3 regions of the Hydrogenophaga sp. RWCD_12 genome follow, and region 2 is predicted to be linked to each of the others. Evidence: predicted binding sites of a transcription regulator. Region 2 holds the regulator's gene; each other region holds the start of a gene.
What was found. Region 2 encodes sigma-54, which starts transcription at its own class of promoters, with help from an activator protein. Its sites were predicted from a motif close to TGGCANGNAANCTGCTTT; they were not measured.
Positions count from the first base shown of each region.

Region 1: a site for sigma-54 is predicted at 2,781-2,798, ahead of ACLIJ1_RS16185 (P-II family nitrogen regulator). Genes of this name have one in related genera too.
Region 3: a site for sigma-54 is predicted at 1,280-1,297, ahead of nifE (nitrogenase iron-molybdenum cofactor biosynthesis protein NifE). Genes of this name have one in related genera too.

Region 1 covers NZ_JBKIXC010000004.1:160,855-167,075, forward strand. The annotation lists gene glcE (glycolate oxidase subunit GlcE) at 1-191, opposite strand, end outside; gene ACLIJ1_RS16175 (hypothetical protein) at 282-524, opposite strand; gene ACLIJ1_RS16180 (ammonium transporter) at 720-2,327, opposite strand; gene ACLIJ1_RS16185 (P-II family nitrogen regulator) at 2,359-2,697, opposite strand; partial or broken gene ACLIJ1_RS16190 (YifB family Mg chelatase-like AAA ATPase) at 2,975-3,898, shown strand; gene ACLIJ1_RS16195 (gamma-glutamylcyclotransferase) at 4,029-4,766, opposite strand; gene ACLIJ1_RS16200 (MFS transporter) at 4,846-6,204, opposite strand.
Region 2 covers NZ_JBKIXC010000006.1:364,293-370,513, reverse strand. The annotation lists gene ACLIJ1_RS22870 (THUMP domain-containing class I SAM-dependent RNA methyltransferase) at 1-822, opposite strand, end outside; gene rpoN (RNA polymerase factor sigma-54) at 948-2,579, opposite strand; gene lptB (LPS export ABC transporter ATP-binding protein) at 2,592-3,374, opposite strand; gene lptA (lipopolysaccharide transport periplasmic protein LptA) at 3,371-4,021, opposite strand; gene ACLIJ1_RS22850 (thiol:disulfide interchange protein DsbA/DsbL) at 4,160-4,798, opposite strand; gene ACLIJ1_RS22845 (SPOR domain-containing protein) at 4,874-5,572, opposite strand; gene argS (arginine--tRNA ligase) at 5,586-6,221, opposite strand, start outside.
Region 3 covers NZ_JBKIXC010000003.1:531,673-537,893, reverse strand. The annotation lists gene ACLIJ1_RS14470 (hypothetical protein) at 1-241, shown strand, start outside; gene ACLIJ1_RS14465 (hypothetical protein) at 252-608, shown strand; gene ACLIJ1_RS14460 (ferritin-like domain-containing protein) at 621-1,100, shown strand; gene nifE (nitrogenase iron-molybdenum cofactor biosynthesis protein NifE) at 1,330-2,823, shown strand; gene nifN (nitrogenase iron-molybdenum cofactor biosynthesis protein NifN) at 2,845-4,245, shown strand; gene nifX (nitrogen fixation protein NifX) at 4,270-4,683, shown strand; gene ACLIJ1_RS14440 (NifX-associated nitrogen fixation protein) at 4,676-5,164, shown strand; gene ACLIJ1_RS14435 (CCE_0567 family metalloprotein) at 5,190-5,390, shown strand; gene fdxB (ferredoxin III, nif-specific) at 5,405-5,710, shown strand; gene ACLIJ1_RS14425 (nitrogen fixation protein NifQ) at 5,721-6,152, shown strand; gene ACLIJ1_RS14420 (DODA-type extradiol aromatic ring-opening family dioxygenase) at 6,120-6,221, opposite strand, start outside.

The DNA of each region.
Region 1 (6,221 bases), on a different contig from region 2:
ACGAGCTCGCTGGGTTCGTGGGCCACGATGCCACGCCAGTCGCGCATGTCCAGCGGCTGCCCCCCCACCGGTTCGCCATAGAAGGCCTTGGTGTCACCGCCACGGATGTGCAGCGGCGTGCGAGATTCGGCGGCCGACCGGACCCGGTCGATCAGGGCCGTCGGGGTGTCGTTGGTGGGGCTGATTGGCATGGCCGCCATGGTAGCGGCGGCCCCGCCGGGCACTTTGAATTTTTTGCACGGGCGCCTGCAATCCTGGCGGGCGCCTGGCCCGCACGGCGGTCAGCGCGTGTAGCCCAGACAGGCGCCGGCGTTGGCACGGCCCTGGCACTCGCGCCGCAGCCGCTTCTCCCGCGCGGCCGGGCTTTCGGACGAAGGCGCGTCGATGAACCTGACCGAGGTCGACGGCGCTTTCTTGCCGGGCTTGGCTGTGCTGGCTTGCGCGGCGTTGGCCAGCCCGGCAGTGGCCAGGGCCAGCAGGATCAGCGCTACCCGCATCGGGCCTGTGCGTGTGTGGACAGACATGAATTTCTCCCCGGTGTGTGACGGAGAGGATGTTCGCCAACGCGGGAAATCCTGTCAGTGATCCATTCACCAAAACGAAAAAAGACCCGCGGCCTTGCGGCACGCGGGTCGAACATCCAAAGGAGACTCTCGAAAACGGCGGCGTGATTCGCGAATGGTTTCAGTGAATCACGCCGCGGGGAACCAGTAGACCGATCAGCGGTTGTAGGCGGTTTCGCCGTGGCTGCTGATGTCCAGACCTTCGCGTTCCTGCTCTTCGGTCACACGCAGGCCGATGGTCAGGTCGACGATCTTGTAGGCGATCACGGAGACCACGCCAGACCACACGATGGTGATCAGCACAGCCTTGGCCTGCACCCAGACCTGGCTGGCCACGGAGTAGGCGTCGCCGGTGATCATGGCCACGGTCGTCCAGTCAGCGACAGCCGACGGGCCGCCCAGATTGGGGCTGTTGAACACGCCGGTCAGCAGGGCACCCAGGATGCCGCAGACACCGTGCACGCCGAACACGTCCAGCGAGTCGTCGGCGCCCAGGATCTTCTTCAGACCCGTCACACCCCACAGACCAGCGAAGCCAGCCAGCAGACCGATCACCAGGCCACCGACCACGCCGACGTTGCCGGCGGCGGGGGTGATGGCGACCAGGCCGGCGACGGCACCGGAGGCGGCACCCAGCATCGAAGCCTTGCCCTTGGCCAGGGCTTCACCCACGCACCAGGCCAGCACGGCGGCGGCGGTGGCGAAGAAGGTGTTGATGAAGGCCAGGGCAGCGAAGCCGTTGGCTTCCAGGGCGGAGCCGGCGTTGAAACCGAACCAGCCCACCCACAGCAGCGAAGCGCCAACCATGGTCAGGGTCAGGCTGTGCGGAGCCATGGCTTCCTTGCCGTAGCCGATGCGCTTGCCAACCATGAAGGCACCAACGATACCGGCGACGGCGGCGTTGATGTGCACCACGGTACCGCCAGCGAAGTCCAGGGCGCCCATCTGCCAGATGTAGCCGGCCTTGCCGTTCATCTCGGTGGCCACTTCAGCGGTGGTGTAGGCGTCAGGACCCATCCAGAACCAGACCATGTGGGCGATCGGAGCATAGGAGAAGGTGAACCAGATTGCGCAGAACAGAAGCACGGCGCTGAACTTCATGCGCTCGGCGAACGAGCCCACGATCAGGGTGCAGGTGATGCCGGCGAAGGTGGCCTGGAAGGCGGCGAACACGATCTCGTACATCGGCGTGTTCTTGCTGAACGTCGCTGCGTTGGCAAAGGTGCCCGCGGCGTTGTCCCAGACACCCTTCATGAACAGACGGTCGAAGCCACCGATGAAGGCGTTGCCTTCGGTGAAGGCCAGGCTGTAGCCGTAGACGGCCCACAGCACGACGATCAGCGAGAAGGTCACCATCACCTGCATCAGCACCGACAGCATGTTCTTGCTGCGGACCAGACCGCCGTAGAACAGCGCCAGGCCAGGCACGGTCATCAGGATGACCAGCAGGGTCGAGACGAACATCCAGGCTGTGTCGCCCTTGTTGGGGGACGGTGCGGGAGCAGCGGCGGCCTCGGCGGGCTTGGCAGCGTCAGCAGCGGGGGCGGCGGCCGGTGCAGCCGCGGCTTCGGCCGGCTTGGCGGCGTCGGCAGCAGGTGCTGCTGCAGGCGCGTCGGCGGGCTTGGCAGCAGCGTCAGCAGCGGGGGCGGCGGCAGCCGCAGCGGCGGGCGCTTCGGCTGGCTTGGGGGCGTCCTCGGCCATGGCGCTGAACGCGCCGAAGGTCAGGCCGGCGCCCAGCAGCAGGGAGGCGAGTAGCTTTTTCATGTTGGTGCTCTTTCTGATTCGGGTCTGTGGATCAGAGGGCTTCCTTGCCGGTCTCGCCGGTGCGGATGCGAACCACCTGTTCGAGGGAGGTGACGAAGATCTTTCCGTCGCCGATCTTTCCGGTGCGGGCGGCACCTTCGATGGCTTCGATCACGCGGTCGACCAGGCTGTCGTCGACGGCGGCTTCGATCTTGACCTTGGGCAGGAAGTCGACGACGTATTCGGCGCCGCGGTAGAGCTCGGTGTGGCCCTTCTGGCGTCCGAAGCCCTTGACTTCAGTGACGGTGATGCCCTGCACGCCCATGCCGGAGAGCGCCTCGCGCACCTCGTCCAGCTTGAACGGCTTGATGATGGCGGAAACCATTTTCATGCTGTGTTACCTCTTCTTCGGTGGGATGGTGCCGGGCGGCAAGGCCTGGAGACACCACGGTTTGATGCAATCGCTGACAGGGCAATGCACGGACCGTGCCAGCCGGCTTCTTCCCTCGGTCTCCAGCGCGGTTTACAGAGGGATACATCCCTCGGAGAGGGGCTGCGGTATGCACGCCCCCATGCCATGATTTCCGCGCGTCGGTCTCCAGGCCGCACCAAACACGTGCATGGCGACCCGCACCCGGTCGCGCACCGAAACAGGGAGGAACGAGCGAATGGGTTTGTCATTGGTGCACAGCCGCGCGCTGATCGGGCTCGAAGCCCGGCCGGTGCAGGTCGAAGTCCATCTGGCCAACGGTCTGCCCAGCTTCACGCTGGTGGGTCTGGTCGACACAGAAGTGAAGGAAGCGCGCGAGCGCGTGCGCTCGGCCATCGCCAACGCCGGGCTCGAGTTCCCGAGCAACAAGCGCATCACCGTCAATCTCGCGCCGGCCGACCTGCCCAAGGACTCGGGGCGCTTCGACCTGCCGATTGCGCTGGGCATCCTGGCCGCGGCAGGCCAGATCGACCGCGCGAAGCTGGTCGGCTGGGAATTCGCGGGCGAACTGTCACTGGGCGGCGAGCTGCGGCCGGTGCGCGGTGCGCTGGCGATGAGCCTGGCGCTGCACCGTGACGGTGAAACGGGTCGGCCCACCCGGCTGGTGCTGCCACCGGGCAGCGCCGAAGAAGCCGCGCTGGTGCCGCAGGCCCACGTGTTCCGCGCCCGCCATCTGCTGGATGTGGTCGCCCAGTTCCTGCCGGAAGGCGCCAGCGGCGCACCGGAGAGCGTGCCGGACGAAGCGGCCTGGGCGCGCCTCTCGCCGATGCCGCCCGGCGCGCGCGAAACCTACGCCGACCTGTCCGACGTCAAGGGCCAGGCGGCGGCGCGGCGCGCGCTGGAGATTGCGGCCGCAGGAGGTCACTCCATATTGATGGTCGGTCCGCCGGGCTCGGGCAAGAGCATGCTGGCCCAGCGTTTTGCCGGCCTGCTGCCGACCATGGACACCGACGAAGCGCTGGAATCGGCCGCGGTGGCCTCGCTGGCCGGCCGCTTCCACCCGGACCGGTGGGGTCTGCGCCCGACTTGCGCACCGCACCACAGCGCCAGCGCGGTCGCCCTGGTCGGCGGCGGCTCACCGCCGAGGCCGGGTGGACATCACCAAAGTTAAGCCACTTGCCAGGCTAGATGAATCAACGATTTAGAGCGGTCGGCACCAAAGTTGAAGGCACCAAACGATCAGAGTTGCAGTGCCTGTGTCGAGTGAGGCGCAGGTGAACTCCAACCCCAACTCATGAATTTGCTGCAAGTCGTGTGCTGACGTACACGCGGAGGCGATCAAGCCCGGAGTCTCTAAGCCCCAGCGATTCAAGATGACCGATGGTGTTCCAGAAATACTCCAAGCTGGTGCCAAACTGACCTTTAGCTAGCAAGATGCAATCTGCGATCTGCTCATCAGTTAGAGAATCGGTAAAACGTTCGTGTCGCCTGTTGGCGACAAAAGTTACTGCCTTGACCATGCTTGATTCTGCACCTTGAAGGCGGATGTCGATCCATCGAGCTTCGTAAACGCCGCTAGCCATTTCGCGACGCCACAGCATTAACAGTTCTTCCTCGACTCGCTTCGCTTCGATCCGGAAGGCAACGCCGTTACAGGCGCCACCGCGGTCTAGCGCTAGGGTGAGGCCAGGTCTTTCGGGCGTGGCACGTCCCTGCTTTATCCAAAGGCAGTAGCGACGATGCCAGCCTCGCAGAAGTGCTACCCGCTTTTCTGCGAAATCAAATGTAGGGTTCCAGATTAGAGAGCCATATCCGAAAACCCAGACCTCGCCATCACTAGGTCGCGAAGCCAGCGTGTGACTCAACGATCTCTCGATCTCTTCGTCAGAGCGCACAGTGTAGTTGGGCAGAGCAGCTGCGCGCCACTGTGCGAGCAGCGAACCGTCACGAAGCCGGTCGCGAGTAATGGCGTTACTGGCGCCATCGAAAGGTGTGCTTTGTTCAGGGGGTTGCACATCGGATGAGCTCATGCTTCCTCTAGACAAGTAGGTGCCTGCCGCCCTTTTGAAAAAAGGCGGTGTAGAGGCTTTTCGGAAATCTAGAGACGGCTTAGTTTGCCGATCTCTTCGTTGCCAAGCTGCGTAAGGCGACCATTGCGATTCCAAATGCGAGGGCTACCAAGCAGCCAGCCACCGCAAACGTGACATGCATGCCGTTGGCTACCGCATCCGGGTTGGCCGTTGAGAAGTCGCTGGTCATTGCAGCATGCGCGAAGAGTGCCCCCATCACCGACGCGCCTGTAATGAGACCCAGATTGCGTGCCAAGCTCAGCATGCCTGAGATGACACCGCGCTGATCTTGTGGCACGTCGATCATCACAGCCGTATTGTTGGCTGCTTGGAAGAGCTGGTATCCCGGGGTGAGGATGAACACTGCCAGGATGTAGCCTGCGATACCAAACATGCTAGGTAAGAATGACAGCGCAAATGCGCCTGCGGCCATCTGGAGCAGACCGATGAATACAACCTTCGTTGGGCCTAGGCGGTCCACAATTCGTCCAGCGGGAACTCCGCAAAATGTGGAGATGACTGGGCCAATGGCCATGACCGCGCCGACCAACGCGTCTTTCAGTCCCAATGCGCGAGACAGGTAGAAGGGTCCTACGACCAGCGTTGACATCATCACGGTTGCCACCAGCACGTTCATGGCCAAGCTGGCGCTGAGCACCGGATTACGGAACTCAGAAAGCCGAATGAGCGGCGAGGCGACCCGGGTCTGCACCAGCAGAAATAGGACGACGCCCACTGCCGCTGCCGACATCAGTATGGTGTTAAGTTGCCCAAACTGGCCTTTGCCCGCTGTAACTGCAAGCGCATAGCATGCCAGGGTGCCGCCCAACAGCAGGGTGCCCAGCTTGTCAAAGCCTCCGTTGCCCACCTTGGCGCTGGGTGCCTTCACTGGGAGGAAGCGTTGGGCCACCAATAGGTTGACCAAGCCTAGCGGCACCATGACGATGAAGACCGACCGCCAGCCAGGGCCTGCCAGCAATAGTCCACCTAGCGAGGGGCCGAGTGCTGTGCCGATGGCGGACATCGTCCCCAGCAGGCCCATGGCACTACCTGTGCGTTCTTTGGGCACAGCCTCGCGCACCAGCGCCGCTGGCATCGCCATCAGAATTGCGGCACCGAAGCCTTGCACTGCGCGCGCCGCGATGAGCGTTAACAAAGTGGGTGCGATGCCACACAGCACCGAAGCTGTGGTAAAGAGAAAAATGCCTGCAAGCAGAACTCGCCGGTGACCGAGGATGTCGCCCAGCCTGCCTACACTGACGATCACGACTGTGATGGACAGAAGGTAAGCAATGACAACCCACTGTACTTCCTGAAACGGCGCGCCGAAGGCTTGGGCAATGGTGGGCAAGGCAACGTTCGGAATGCTGATTCCAAGTGAGGACAGCAGCATCGACATTGCCAAGGCGAGCAAAA
Region 2 (6,221 bases):
CGCCACATCGCTGCCAAACACGATGGGCTTGCGGCCGGCCGGCCAGTCGCGGCGCTGTTTTGCCGCCTCATCTTTCAGTGCATGCCAGACGTGCGGCTGGAACGGCAACAGCTTCTCGAAGGCAAAGCGGCGCTGCAGGCCTGGCGCCACGTGCAACGCGATCTGCGCCGCTTCGATCGCCACCGTGCCGCTGCCGCAGCAGGGGTCGTACAGCGGCACGATGTCGTCCAGGGTGGCCGCCTCGGCGCCGTTCCAGCCCGTGGCCGCGATCATGGCCGCCGCCAGCGTTTCCTTCAGCGGGGCGTCGCCCTTGTCCTCGCGCCATCCCCGCTTGAACAGAGGCTCACCCGAGGTGTCGATGTACAGGCTGACCGTGTCGGTGGTCAGGTGGGCATAGAGGCGCACGTCGGGCCAGGTGGTGTTGACGCTGGGCCGCTCGCCGCGCCGGTCGCGGAATCGGTCGCAGACCGCGTCCTTGATCTTCAGTGCCGCGAAGTTCAGGCTCTTGAGCGGACTGTGCTGGGCCGTGACCTCGACCTTGATGGTCTGCTGCGGCGTGAACCAGATTTCCCAGGCGACCTCGCTGGCCGCGGCATACAGGTCGTTCTCGCTGCGGTAGCCGCCGTGCCAGAGCTGCACCAGCACCCGCTGCGCCAGGCGGCAATGCAGGTTGAGCTTGAGCGCATCGCGCCACGAAGCCTCCAATGCCACGCCCGCGCGCCACTTCTGCACCTCGGTCGCGCCGGTGATGCGCGTGACCTCGGCGGCCAGGTAGTCCTCCACGCCAGCGGCGCAGGGGAGGAAGAGTTGAAGCTGGTTCATGAATGGAAACCTAACGAACAAACACCGCACGTTTGGCACAGCCCCTTCCAGCGTGCACCACGGAACCGGCTTTGCCGGGCCGTTGGTGCAGCCCCCTGGGGGGTGACGCGAAGCGGCGCAGGGGGTTACAAAGCTTTCCGAAGGTTCGCGGGCGCGATGCGCAGTGCCTCGCGGTATTTCGCGACCGTGCGGCGCGCGCACTCGATGCCCTGCTCCTTGAGCAAGTCCGAGAGCTGGTTGTCCGACAGAGGCTTGGAAGGCTCTTCGGACGCGATGAACTGCTTGAGCAGGGCGCGCACGGCCGTGCTCGACGCGTTGCCGCCGGTCTCGGTGCCAAGCGACGAGCCGAAGAAATACTTGAGCTCGTAGGTGCCGAACGGCGTGGCCATGTACTTGGCGGTGGTCACACGGCTGATGGTCGATTCGTGCAGTCCCAGCTCGTCGGCGATCTCGCGCAGCACCAGCGGTCGCATGGCGAGTTCGCCGTGCATGAAGAAGTTGCGCTGGCGTTCGACGATGGCGCTGGAGACGCGCAGGATGGTGTCGAAGCGCTGCTGGATGTTCTTGATGAACCAGCGCGCTTCCTGCAGGCGCTGCTGCATGGCCGCGTGGCCCGCTTCGCCGCCGCCATCGCGACCGCGGCCACGCATGGCGTTGGCGTACACATCGTGCACCCGCAGGCGCGGCATGACCTCGGCGTTGAGCGTGACCTTGAAGCCGCGGCCGGCGCGCGTGACGATCACGTCGGGCACCACGACGTTGCGCTCGACATCGACAAAGCGCCGGCCTGGCTTGGGTTCCAGCCGCGCAATCAGCGCCAGGCCGGAGCGCACAGCCTCGTCGTCCTGGCCGGTGGTCGCGCACAGGCGCTTGATGTCGCGTTTGGCGATCAGCTCCAGCGGCTGCTCGCAGATCGCCAGGGCCGCGCGGGCCGCGGGCGTGTTGCGCAATTCCAGGATCTGCAGCCGCAGGCACTCGCCCAGATCGCGGGCACCGACGCCGGAGGGTTCCATCTGCTGCAGCCACTGCATCGCCGTGCCCAGCCGCTGCTCGATGGCTTCAACTTCTTCGAACGGCGGCTCGGTGTCGGCCGGGACCTGCGCCGAGGCCGTCAGGCGCCAGCAGGCGCGCGCCAGGTCGTGCAGGCTTTCTTCGAGGTAACCGTCGTCGTTGAGCGACTCGATCAGGAAATACAGGGCGGCGGCGTCTTCGTCGGACAGCCGCAGGCAGCGCGCCTGCTCGTGCAGATGGTCCTGCAGGCTGACCGGCTCGCGGGCCAGTTCGGCCGCGGTCGCGGTTTCATCGTCGCCGCCGGAGGCATTGTTGTTGCGCGCGGGCGCGTCACCGCCCCACTCGCTGTCGTCGGGCGCCATCTCGACCGTGCCATCGCCTTCCCAGCTCTCTTCCACGGGCGAGGCCCCGTCGAGGCGGCTCTCGACCTCGTCAGCGGCGCCACTCTCGGACGATTCGGTCGTCGATGTCCGGGTGTCGGCCTCCGGCAGGCGCGGTTCCGGCGCAGGCTGCGCAGCCTCCGCCAGTTGGTCAGCCGCTACTACTGGCGCGTCGACCGTGTCGACACCAAATTCCTCGCGCTCGGCCGTTTCTTCGCCGCGGTCCAGGAACGGGTTCTCGTCGAGCATCTGCTCGACTTCCTGCGCCATTTCAAGCGTGGACAGCTGCAACAGCCGGATCGATTGCTGCAGCTGGGGAGTGAGGGCGAGATGCTGCGAAACCCGCAGCGAGAGACCTTGCTTCATCCGCTCAGTGCATCACATGCGGAAGTTTTCGCCGAGATAGACGCGGCGCACTTCGGCGTTCTCCACGATCTCGGCGGACGTGCCGCTGGCCAGCACCTGACCATCGCTGATGATGTAGGCGTGGTCGCAGATGCCCAGGGTCTCGCGCACGTTGTGGTCGGTGATCAGCACACCGATGCCGCGCGACTTGAGGAAGCTGATGATGTGCTGGATTTCCAGCACCGCAATCGGGTCGATGCCGGCAAAAGGCTCGTCCAGCAGGATGAAACGGGGACGCGTCGCCAGCGCACGGGCGATCTCGACCCGGCGGCGCTCACCGCCAGACAGCGCGGGCGCCGGTGAAAGGCGCAGATGGTCCACCCGCAGGTCCTTGAGCAGCTCGTCGAGCCGGCTGCGGATTTCGTCTTCCGACAGCCGCTCGCCCTGCTCGTTGTGCTGCAGTTCCAGGACGGCGCGCACGTTTTGCTCGACCGTGAGCTTGCGGAAGATCGATGCTTCCTGCGGCAGATAACCCAGACCCAGACGGGCGCGGCGGTGAATCGGCAGGGATTCGATACGCTCACCGTCGAGCAGGATCTGGCCGCCGTCGGCACGCAGCAACCCGACGATCATGTAGAAAGAGGTCGTCTTGCCAGCGCCGTTGGGGCCGAGCAGACCGACCACCTCACCCTTGTCGACGGACAGCGAGACGTTCTTGACCACCTTGCGGCTGCCATAGGCCTTCTTCAGACCATGGACCTCCAGGCGGCTCTGTCCCGCCACAGCGCCCTGTGGGCTGGCGGCAATTGCGGTCACTTCTTGGGCTCGGTGATCTTGACGCTTGGACGTAGCGTGGCCGGCTCGGCCGGCTGCTGGGGAGGCGGTGTCTTGCCGGCCTTTTCCTCTTCGGGAATCGGCGTCAGCATGGCGCGCACGCGACCGGAGGGGTTGGCTGCTGTCTTGCTGTCAACCCCGCCCTTGACGGTGAACACTTCGGTCTGGCTGTTGTAGAGAATCTCGCTGCCCACGCTCTGGTCGTTGAGCTGCGTACCGCGGTAGCGGCGCAGCACGGCGCGGCCAGTGAACAGCACGGTCTGGGCCTTGCTGTCGTATTCGATGCGGTCGCCTTCGCCCTCGATCCACTCGTCCAGGCCTTCGCGCTTCTGGCGGAAGAAGCCGGGGGTGGCGGGCGTACCCACCAGCAGACCGAGCTGGTTGCCCTGGGCATCCTGGCGCACGTCCAGCTTGGAGCCGCGCATGACGATCGTGCCCTTGGTCAGCACCACGTTGCCGTTGAACACGCTGGTCTGGCGGTTCTCTTCGTAACGCAGGGCATCGGCCTCCACGTTCATGGGCTTGTCCTTGTCGGCTTTTTCCGCCTGCGCCACCCAGGGCGACAGCAGGCCGACGGCCGCAACAAACAACCAGGCGATCGGGCGGGAGGGTTTGACGTGTTGGTGCATGGCTTTTGGGGGCACAGATCTTGCATTCATTGTAGCGGTGCCAAGTGCAATTCGTGCCCTTGACAAGAGATGATTCCTGCCTGGAAACGGCAAGGCCCGCTCGGAGCGGGCCTTGTGCGATGCGAACGGGCCGATCGGTCAGCCCTTGCGGGCCTCAGCGATCAGCGAATCGGCCACCAGGAGGGTCTTGGGACCCTGACCCGGGATGTAGAAACGCCCGGCGATGCCCAGGGCGGGCGTGCCCTCGACCTGATAGGCGTCCTGCAGGCCCACGGCCTTCTGCGCCGACTTGACCGCCGCACCGTCGTAAATGGCGCTGAACTTTTCGCGGTTGACGCCCTGCTTTTCCACCCAGGCCAGGATGGCCGGCGGCGTGGTCAGCGGTAGGCGCTCTTCGTGGTATGCCTTGAATACCTTGCCATGCAGTTGCTCCAGCAGGCCCATGGCTTCGAGCGTGAAGTAAAGGCGCTGCATCGGCACGAAGTTCTGGTTGAAGGCCACCGGCACGCGGCGCACGGTCACATTCGCCGGCTGCTTCTTGATCCAATCGCTGAACACCGGCTCGAAATTGAAGCAGTGGATGCAGCTGTAGGCAAAAAACTCGACCACCTCGACCTGGCCTGCCGGGCTGTCGGTGGGGGCCGGCTTGGCCAGCCTGGTGTAGTCCGTGCCTTCCTTGAAGGCGACCCGCTGTGCCATGGCGGGCGACAGGGCCAGCCCTGTGGCCGCTGCGGCACCGGCAACCATCAGGCCACGGGAAAAATCTCGACGTTGCATGGATTCAAACTCCTTGAAATGACCCGGTTCAGGCTCGCCGGACCGGGAAAAGTTCCCCCGGGGCTGGCGCGGGGTTCAGCGCTGCACCCGCACCAGTGCGGCTTCGACACCGTTGGTTTCGAGCTGCTCGCGCGTTGCATCGGCCATGCCCTTCTGGTTGAAAGGTCCCATGCGCACCCGGAACACCTGGCGGCCAGACTGTTCGCGCTCGGTGATCGACGCTTCCATGCCCAGCATCGCCAGGCGCGCTTTCTGCGCCTGTGCCTCTTCGGCCGACTTGAACGCACCAGCCTGCACGAAATAGCTGAACGGATCGGCGCCAGCCGCCGGCGCCGGATCGGCTCCCGCCGCACCGGTCTTGGCCTTCACCAGATCGCCCAGCGGGTCGGCGCCTGGCTTCGCGGCCGCGGTGTCGGCCGGCTTGGCGTCGGGTTTGGCAGCGGCGTCCTTGTTGTCCTTGTTGTCCTTGTTGTCCTTGGCGTCCTTGGTGGAAGCCGCGTCGGTTCCAACCGGTACCTCGGGGGCTGGCGGCGTGGGCAGCGGCGGCGCCTTGTTGACCAGCCCGGCGTTCGGGTTCCAGCCTTTGTTGCGCTCGGCCTCGGCCGCGTCTTCGGCGGGCTTGCGCGTCACGCCCCGGTCCACGAACGGCACCGGCACACGGGTCACGTACACCGCCACCGACAGGGCAAGCCCCAGACCGATGAGCAGGCCGACGACGAAGCCGACCAGGGTTCCGCCACGCTGTCCGTGGGCCTGCGGGAAACGAGTGTTCATGGATCGAGGGTTCTCACATCTTCTGCGGGGCACTCACGCCCAGCACAGCCAGGCCATTGTGCAACACCTGCGCGGTTGCCCGGACAAGGGCCAGGCGCGCCAGCTTGACCTTTTCGTCGTCCACCAGGATGCGCTCGGCGTCGTAGTAGCTGTGGTAAGCCGCGGCCAGTTCGCGCAGGTAGAAGGTCACGTCGTGCGGCGCGAAGTCGTTGGCCGCCGAGGTCAGCATGGCCGGGTACCTGGCCAGCAGCAGCATCAGCGACTGCGCAGCCGGCGTGTCCAGCGGGGAGAGGTCGACACCGGCCAGCGAGGCCACGTCACCGCCCCAGGCGGCCAGCACCGAGCAGATGCGCGCGTGGGCGTACTGCACGTAGTAGACCGGGTTGTCGTTGTTCTTCTGCACCGCGAGGTCGACGTCGAAGGTGTATTCGGTGTCGGGCTTGCGGCTGAGCAGGAAGAAGCGCACCGCGTCCTTGCTGGTCCACTCGATCAGGTCGCGCAGGGTCACGTAGCTGCCGGCGCGCTTGCTGATCTTCACCTCCTCGCCACCGCGCACCACACGCACCATGGTGTGCAGCACGTAGTCGGGGTAGCCCTGGGGAATGCCCACGCCCGCGGCCTGCAGGCCGGCGCGTACGCGCGCAATCGT
Region 3 (6,221 bases), on a different contig from region 2:
CCGCGCCGACCACCTGCTGGGGCGCGGTGTGCTCAGTCCCGATCCGGTGGACGAACGGGCGGCGCTGCTGGCGGCGCTGGCGGCGCGGCCCGGTGAGCACCGTGTCTACTGGTCCGACAGCGAAGCGGTGCTAGCCACCGAAGGTGCCGACACCTGGCTCTGCGACGCCACGCGCTGGCGCGCCCGCCACGCCCTGCACCAGCAACTGCTGTCGCTCGAAGTGCTGGCCGACAACCTCTGAAGGAACGTCCATGCTGCACCGCATGCAGTGCGACATCGTGCGGATCGCGGGTGAAACGATCCTGAAGCTGCTGGCGGAGCTGCAGAGCGAGGACGAGCTGTTCGCCAGCGAGGCCACGCTGCATGTGGTCGAGTCGCAGCTGCTGGTGATGTCGCAGACCCTGGCGCACCTGGCGCCCGAGCTGCACCAGCGGCTCAACCGCATTGACTGGCAGGGCTGGGGCCAGCTGCACCATCTGCTGGAGTCGGGCGGACAACCGCGCCGCGAAGCCGTCTGGTACGGCGTGCGGGCGCTGGTCCCGGCGACGCTGGAGCTGGTGGCCGATTTGCGCAAGCGCGAACCGCTCTGGTTCGGGATCGATTACTGAAGAAAGCACACCATGGACTCCGTCGAAGAATTTCTCGTTCACGCCATCCGCATCGAACAGGAAGCGGCGCTGCGCTTTGGCCAGCTGGCCGACGCGATGAACACCCAGGGCAACCGCGAGGTGGGCCGCCTGTTCCGCCAGCTGGCGGACTATTCGAAGCTGCACCTGGCGGATGCGCGCGAACGCGCCGGCTACCGAGACCTGCCGCCGCTGCGCCCGGAGGACTACACCTGGCCGGACATCGAGAGCCCGGAGGCCGCCGCGATCTGGGCCGCCGACCCGATGCTGGGCCGTGAACAGGCGCTGGAGGTCGCGCTCGAAGCCGAACAGGCCGGGATGGACTACTACAGCGATGTCATGAAGAACACCATCGACCCCGAGCTGCGTGCGCTGGCCCAGGAGTTCGCCGACGAGGAGGCTGGGCATGTGGCCGAACTCAAGCGCTGGATCGAGCTGCACCGGGAAGGCAAGCCGTTGCCTTCCGATGTCTAGAACCTGGCCCCCACGCTCCGCCGCTTCGCGGGTCGCTGCCCCCCACGAGGGCTGATCCGGCTTGGGGCGGCCCGGCGCCGGATCGCTTTCACCACACTCTGTCGCAAACCATCCGTCGCGATTGCTTCAAACCCTTCACTGAAGCCCCCTGAAAGCGCCGAAAACCCCGTCTGAAGGCCTGGCATCAAACCTGCAAAGGGCGAGTACCCCACGTTGACAGGAGCTCGCCATGTCGGTATCGCTGAAGGCCAAGATCGCTGAAGTGTTCGAAGAGCCCGGCTGCGACGTCAACCAGGGCAAGAGCGAGAAGGAACGCAAGAAGGGCTGCACCAAGCAGCTCTCGCCCGGCGCGGCGGCAGGTGGCTGCGCCTTCGACGGCGCCAAGATCGCGCTGCAGCCGGTGGCCGACGTGGCCCACCTGGTGCACGGCCCGATCGCCTGCGAAGGCAACAGCTGGGACAACCGCCACAGCGCCTCCTCGCACTCCAAGATCTACCGCACCGGCTTCACCACCGACATCAGCGAGCTCGACGTGATCTACGGCGGTGAGAAGCGCCTGTTCAAGTCGATCCGCGAAATCATCGAGAAGTACGACCCGCCGGCGGTCTTTGTCTACCAGACCTGCGTCACCGCGCTGACCGGCGACGACATCGAGGCGGTCTGCAAGCGCGCGGCCGAGAAGTTCGGCAAGCCGGTGATCCCGGTCAACGCGCCGGGCTTCGCCGGACCCAAGAACCTGGGCAACAAGCTGGGCGCCGAGGCCATCCTCGACTACGTCATCGGCACCGTCGAACCCGAATACACCACGCCGTACGACATCAACATCATTGGCGAATACAACCTGGTCGGCGAGCTCTGGCAGATCAAGCCGCTGCTGGACGCACTGGGCATCCGCATCCTCTCGTGCATCAGCGGCGACGGCAAGTACAACGAGATCGCCTCGGCCCACCGCGCCAAGGCCAACATGATGGTCTGCAGCAAGTCGATGATCAACATCGCGACCAAGATGCAGCAGCGCTACGGCATCCCGTATTTCGAAGGTTCGTTCTACGGCATCAGCGACATAAGCGACACGCTGCGACAGATCGCGAAGCTGCTGGTGCAGCAGGGCGCCGACGCCGAGCTGATCGACCGCACCGAGCGCCTGATCGAGGTCGAAGAGGCGCGCGCCTTCAAGCGCATCGCCGAATACAAGGCGCGCCTGACCGGCAAGCGCGTGCTGCTGATCACCGGCGGCGTGAAGTCCTGGTCGGTGGTGGCGGCGCTGCAGGAAGGCGGCATGGAAATCGTCGGCACTAGTGTCAAGAAGAGCACCAAGGAAGACAAGGAAAAGCTCAAGGAGCTGATGGGCAAAGGCGCCGACGCCCACATGATCGACGACATGACGCCGCGCGAGATGTACGCGATGCTCAAGGACGCCCGCGCCGACATCATGCTCAGCGGCGGCCGCTCGCAGTTCGTGGCGCTCAAGGCGCGCATGCCCTGGCTGGACATCAACCAGGAACGCCACCACGCCTACGCCGGCTACGAAGGCATGGTCGAACTCGTGCACCAGATCGACCGCGCGCTGTCCAACCCGGTCTGGCAGCGCGTGCGCATCGCCGCGCCCTGGGGCGATGACGGCGAGACGCTGCCGCAGGCACAGCCCGCCGACCAGACGGCGCACCTGAGCACGGTTGCGGCCCATGCGATGGGTCTGGAACCCGAAGAAGTCCCGGTCTGAGCAACGCGCACGGAGCACACCATGGCCAGCGTCGTCGAATCCAAAAAAGCCTGCACCGTCAATCCGCTCAAGATGAGCCAGCCGCTGGGCGCGAGCATGGCCTTCCTCGGGCTGGACAGCTGCATGCCGGTGATGCACGGCTCGCAGGGCTGCACGTCCTTCGGTCTGGTGCTGCTGGTGCGGCACTTCAAGGAAGCGATTCCGCTGCAGACCACGGCGATGAACGAGGTCACCACCATCCTCGGCGGCTACGAGAACATCGAGGCCGCGCTGCTGAACATCCGCAAGCGCGCAGCGCCCAAGCTGATCGCGATCTGCTCGACCGGCCTGACCGAAACCAAGGGCGACGACGTCAACGGCTTCCTCGCGCTGGCGCGGCAGAAGCACCCGGAGCTGGCCGACACCGAAATCATCTACGTCTCGACGCCGGACTATGTCGGCGCATTTGAGGACGGCTTCAAGCACGCGATCACCGGCATCGTGAAGTCGCTGGTGAAGCCTTTGCCGCTGGTGCAAGACCAGGTCACGCTGCTGCCGGGCAGCCACCTCTCGCCGGGCGACATCGACGAGTTGCGCGAAACCATCGAAGCCTTCGGGCTGAAGGCCATCGTGCTGCCCGACATCTCGGGCTCGCTGGACGGCCACATCCCGCCCGACTGGCGCGGCACCACGCTGGGCGGCACGACGCTCGAAGAGATCCGTGCGGCCGGAGCGTCGTCCTGGACCATCGGCGTCGGCGAACAGACCCGCGAAGGCGCCGAGGCGCTGCAGGCGATCAGCGGCGCGCCCTTCGAGATCTTCGAGCGCCTGACCGGCATCGAGGCCAACGACCGCTTCCTGATGCAGCTGTCGCAGCACAGCGGCCGACCCGTGCCAGCCAAATACCGGCGCCAGCGCAGCCAGCTGCTGGACGCCATGCTCGACGGCCACTTCTACACCGGTGGCATCAAGGTCGCCATCGGCGCCGAGCCCGACCTGCTGCTGGCCATCGGCGCGCTGCTGCACGAGATGGGCGCCGAGCTGAGCTGCTGCATCAGCACCACGCAGTCGGCGGCGCACGCGCTGCTGCCGGCCGAGAAGGTGTTGCTGGGCGACCTCGAAGACCTGGAAACCGGTGCGAAAGATTGCGACCTGATCGTCACCCATGCGCATGGCCGCCAGGCCGCCGAACGCCTGGGCAAGCCGCTGCTGCGCATGGGCTTTCCGGTGTTCGACCGCGTGGGCAATGCGCACCGCGTGCAGGTCGGCTACCGCGGAACCATGAACCTGATCTTCGAGATCGCCAACCTGATGATCGAACAGATCCCGCACCACCACGCGGACGACTGGCCGCTCACGCCGGAAGCACGCCGCGCCGCGGCCCACCGGTCGGCCGGCTCGTCGCTGATTCCTCCCAACCCGCTGGCCGAAGCCAGCGCCTGAACCACCCGCCACCAGGAGTCCACCATGAAGATCGCCTTCGCCACCCAGGACAAGGAGAGCGTCAACGCGCACTTCGGCTGGGCCAAGCACATCCTGGTCTACGAGATGTCGCCCGAGGGCTACAGCTTCATGCAGAGCTTCGACTTCGGCGACAAGCTGCAGGAAGACGGCGACGAGGACAAGCTTGCGCCCAAGCTCGACGCGATCCACGACTGCGCGATCCTGTATGTCGCGGCCATCGGTGGTTCGGGCGCGGCCCGCGTGGTCGCCTCCAAGATCCACCCGATCAAGGTGCCGCAACCGGAATCGATCGCCGAGATCCTTGAAAAACTGCTGGTGGTGCTCAAGGGCACGCCGCCCCCGTGGCTGCGCAAGGCCTTGCAAAAGGACGCAGCCCCTTCCTTTGACTTTGAAGACGACGAGGTGACCCATGGCTGAAGCCGTCACCCTGGAGACCACTCCTGCCAGCGACGAGGCCATGCTGGCCACGCCGTTCATCCTGCAGCTGATCAAGCAGATGCGCGCCCAGGACACCCACGGGACCTGGGAGAACAAGAGCGACCTGCAGTTGCTCAAGCCTTTCATCCACACGGCCGAAGAACGGCGCGCGATCCCCATCATGGGCGACCCCGATCCCGAGACGCTGTGGCACCTGGAGATCTTCTACAACGCCATCGCGGTGGCGATCGAGCGCGAGACCGGCCAGATGGTCTCGCCCATGATGAAGATGAGCCACGAAGGCTTTGGCCGCATGGTGCTGATCGCCGGCCGCCTGATCGTGGTCAACAAGCAGCTGCGCGACGTGCACCGCTTCGGCTTTCCCTCGCTGGCCAAGCTGGCCGACGCGGGCGGCAAGTTCCTGACCGAAGCCGTGACCATGATCCGCACCTACCCCGACGTCGCGAACTACGGTGCCTGATCACGGTGCCTGAACGGAGAACCCCATGAGCGAGACCGCCGACGAACTCAAGCTGCGCCTGAAGAAGCTCAATGCCCAGGCCACGCAGGCCAAGATGGACCTGCACGACCTGTCCGAAGAGCTGCCCACCAACTGGGAGAACATCCTCTCGGTCGCGCAGCGCTGCCACGACACCCACGCCGCGCTGATGGAAGCGCGCAAAGCCGCGGCGGCAGCCGCGGCCTGAAACGGAGCACCACCATGAGCGCTTTTTCCGTCACCATGCCCAGCGGCGCGACCTGGACGCCGACCTTTGTCGCCTCGCTGGACGAAGAGAAGTGCATCGGCTGCGGCCGCTGCTTCAAGGTCTGCCCGCGCGGTGTGCTGGAGCTGGTCGGCCTGACCGACGAGGGCGAACGCATCAGCGTCGACCTCGACGGTGATGACGACGACGAGTACGAAAAGAAGGTCATGACGATCGCGCACCAGGAGCTGTGCATCGGCTGCACCGCCTGCTCGCGCATCTGTCCCAAGAAGTGCTACACGCACGCCCCTGCCAACGCCTGAGGAAGCCGCCATGGCGCAGCCCGTTTCCCCCCGTCTGGACTGGGCCCTGCTCGAAGGCCGCATGCGCGCGCGCAACGACGAGATCGACGACCTGATGGCACTGCTGCTCGACCACGCCGACCGGTCGGCCGGCCCCAAGGCCGAGCTCTATCACGTGGCCTGGCAGATTGCCTGTGCGAGCCTGGGCGACCAGCACCTCTGGCAGGACCTGGGCCTGCCTTCGCGCGACGCACTGACGCAGCTCATCGGGCGCTGGTTCCCGGCGCTGGCGGCGCGCAACGTCGACAACATGAAGTGGAAGAAGTTCTTCTACCGCCAGCTCTGCGAGCGGGCAGAGATCATGATCTGCAAGTCGCCCAGCTGCGCCGAGTGTTCGGATGTCGGGCTGTGTTTCGGGCCCGAGACCGCTTCACCCGTTCACGGGGCCGAAGCGAAAGCTTGAGGCCGCCAGCGACCCGAAGAAATCGTCTTCGTGGTAGACGCAGGTGCCTTTCTCTTCGTGCGCGGCACC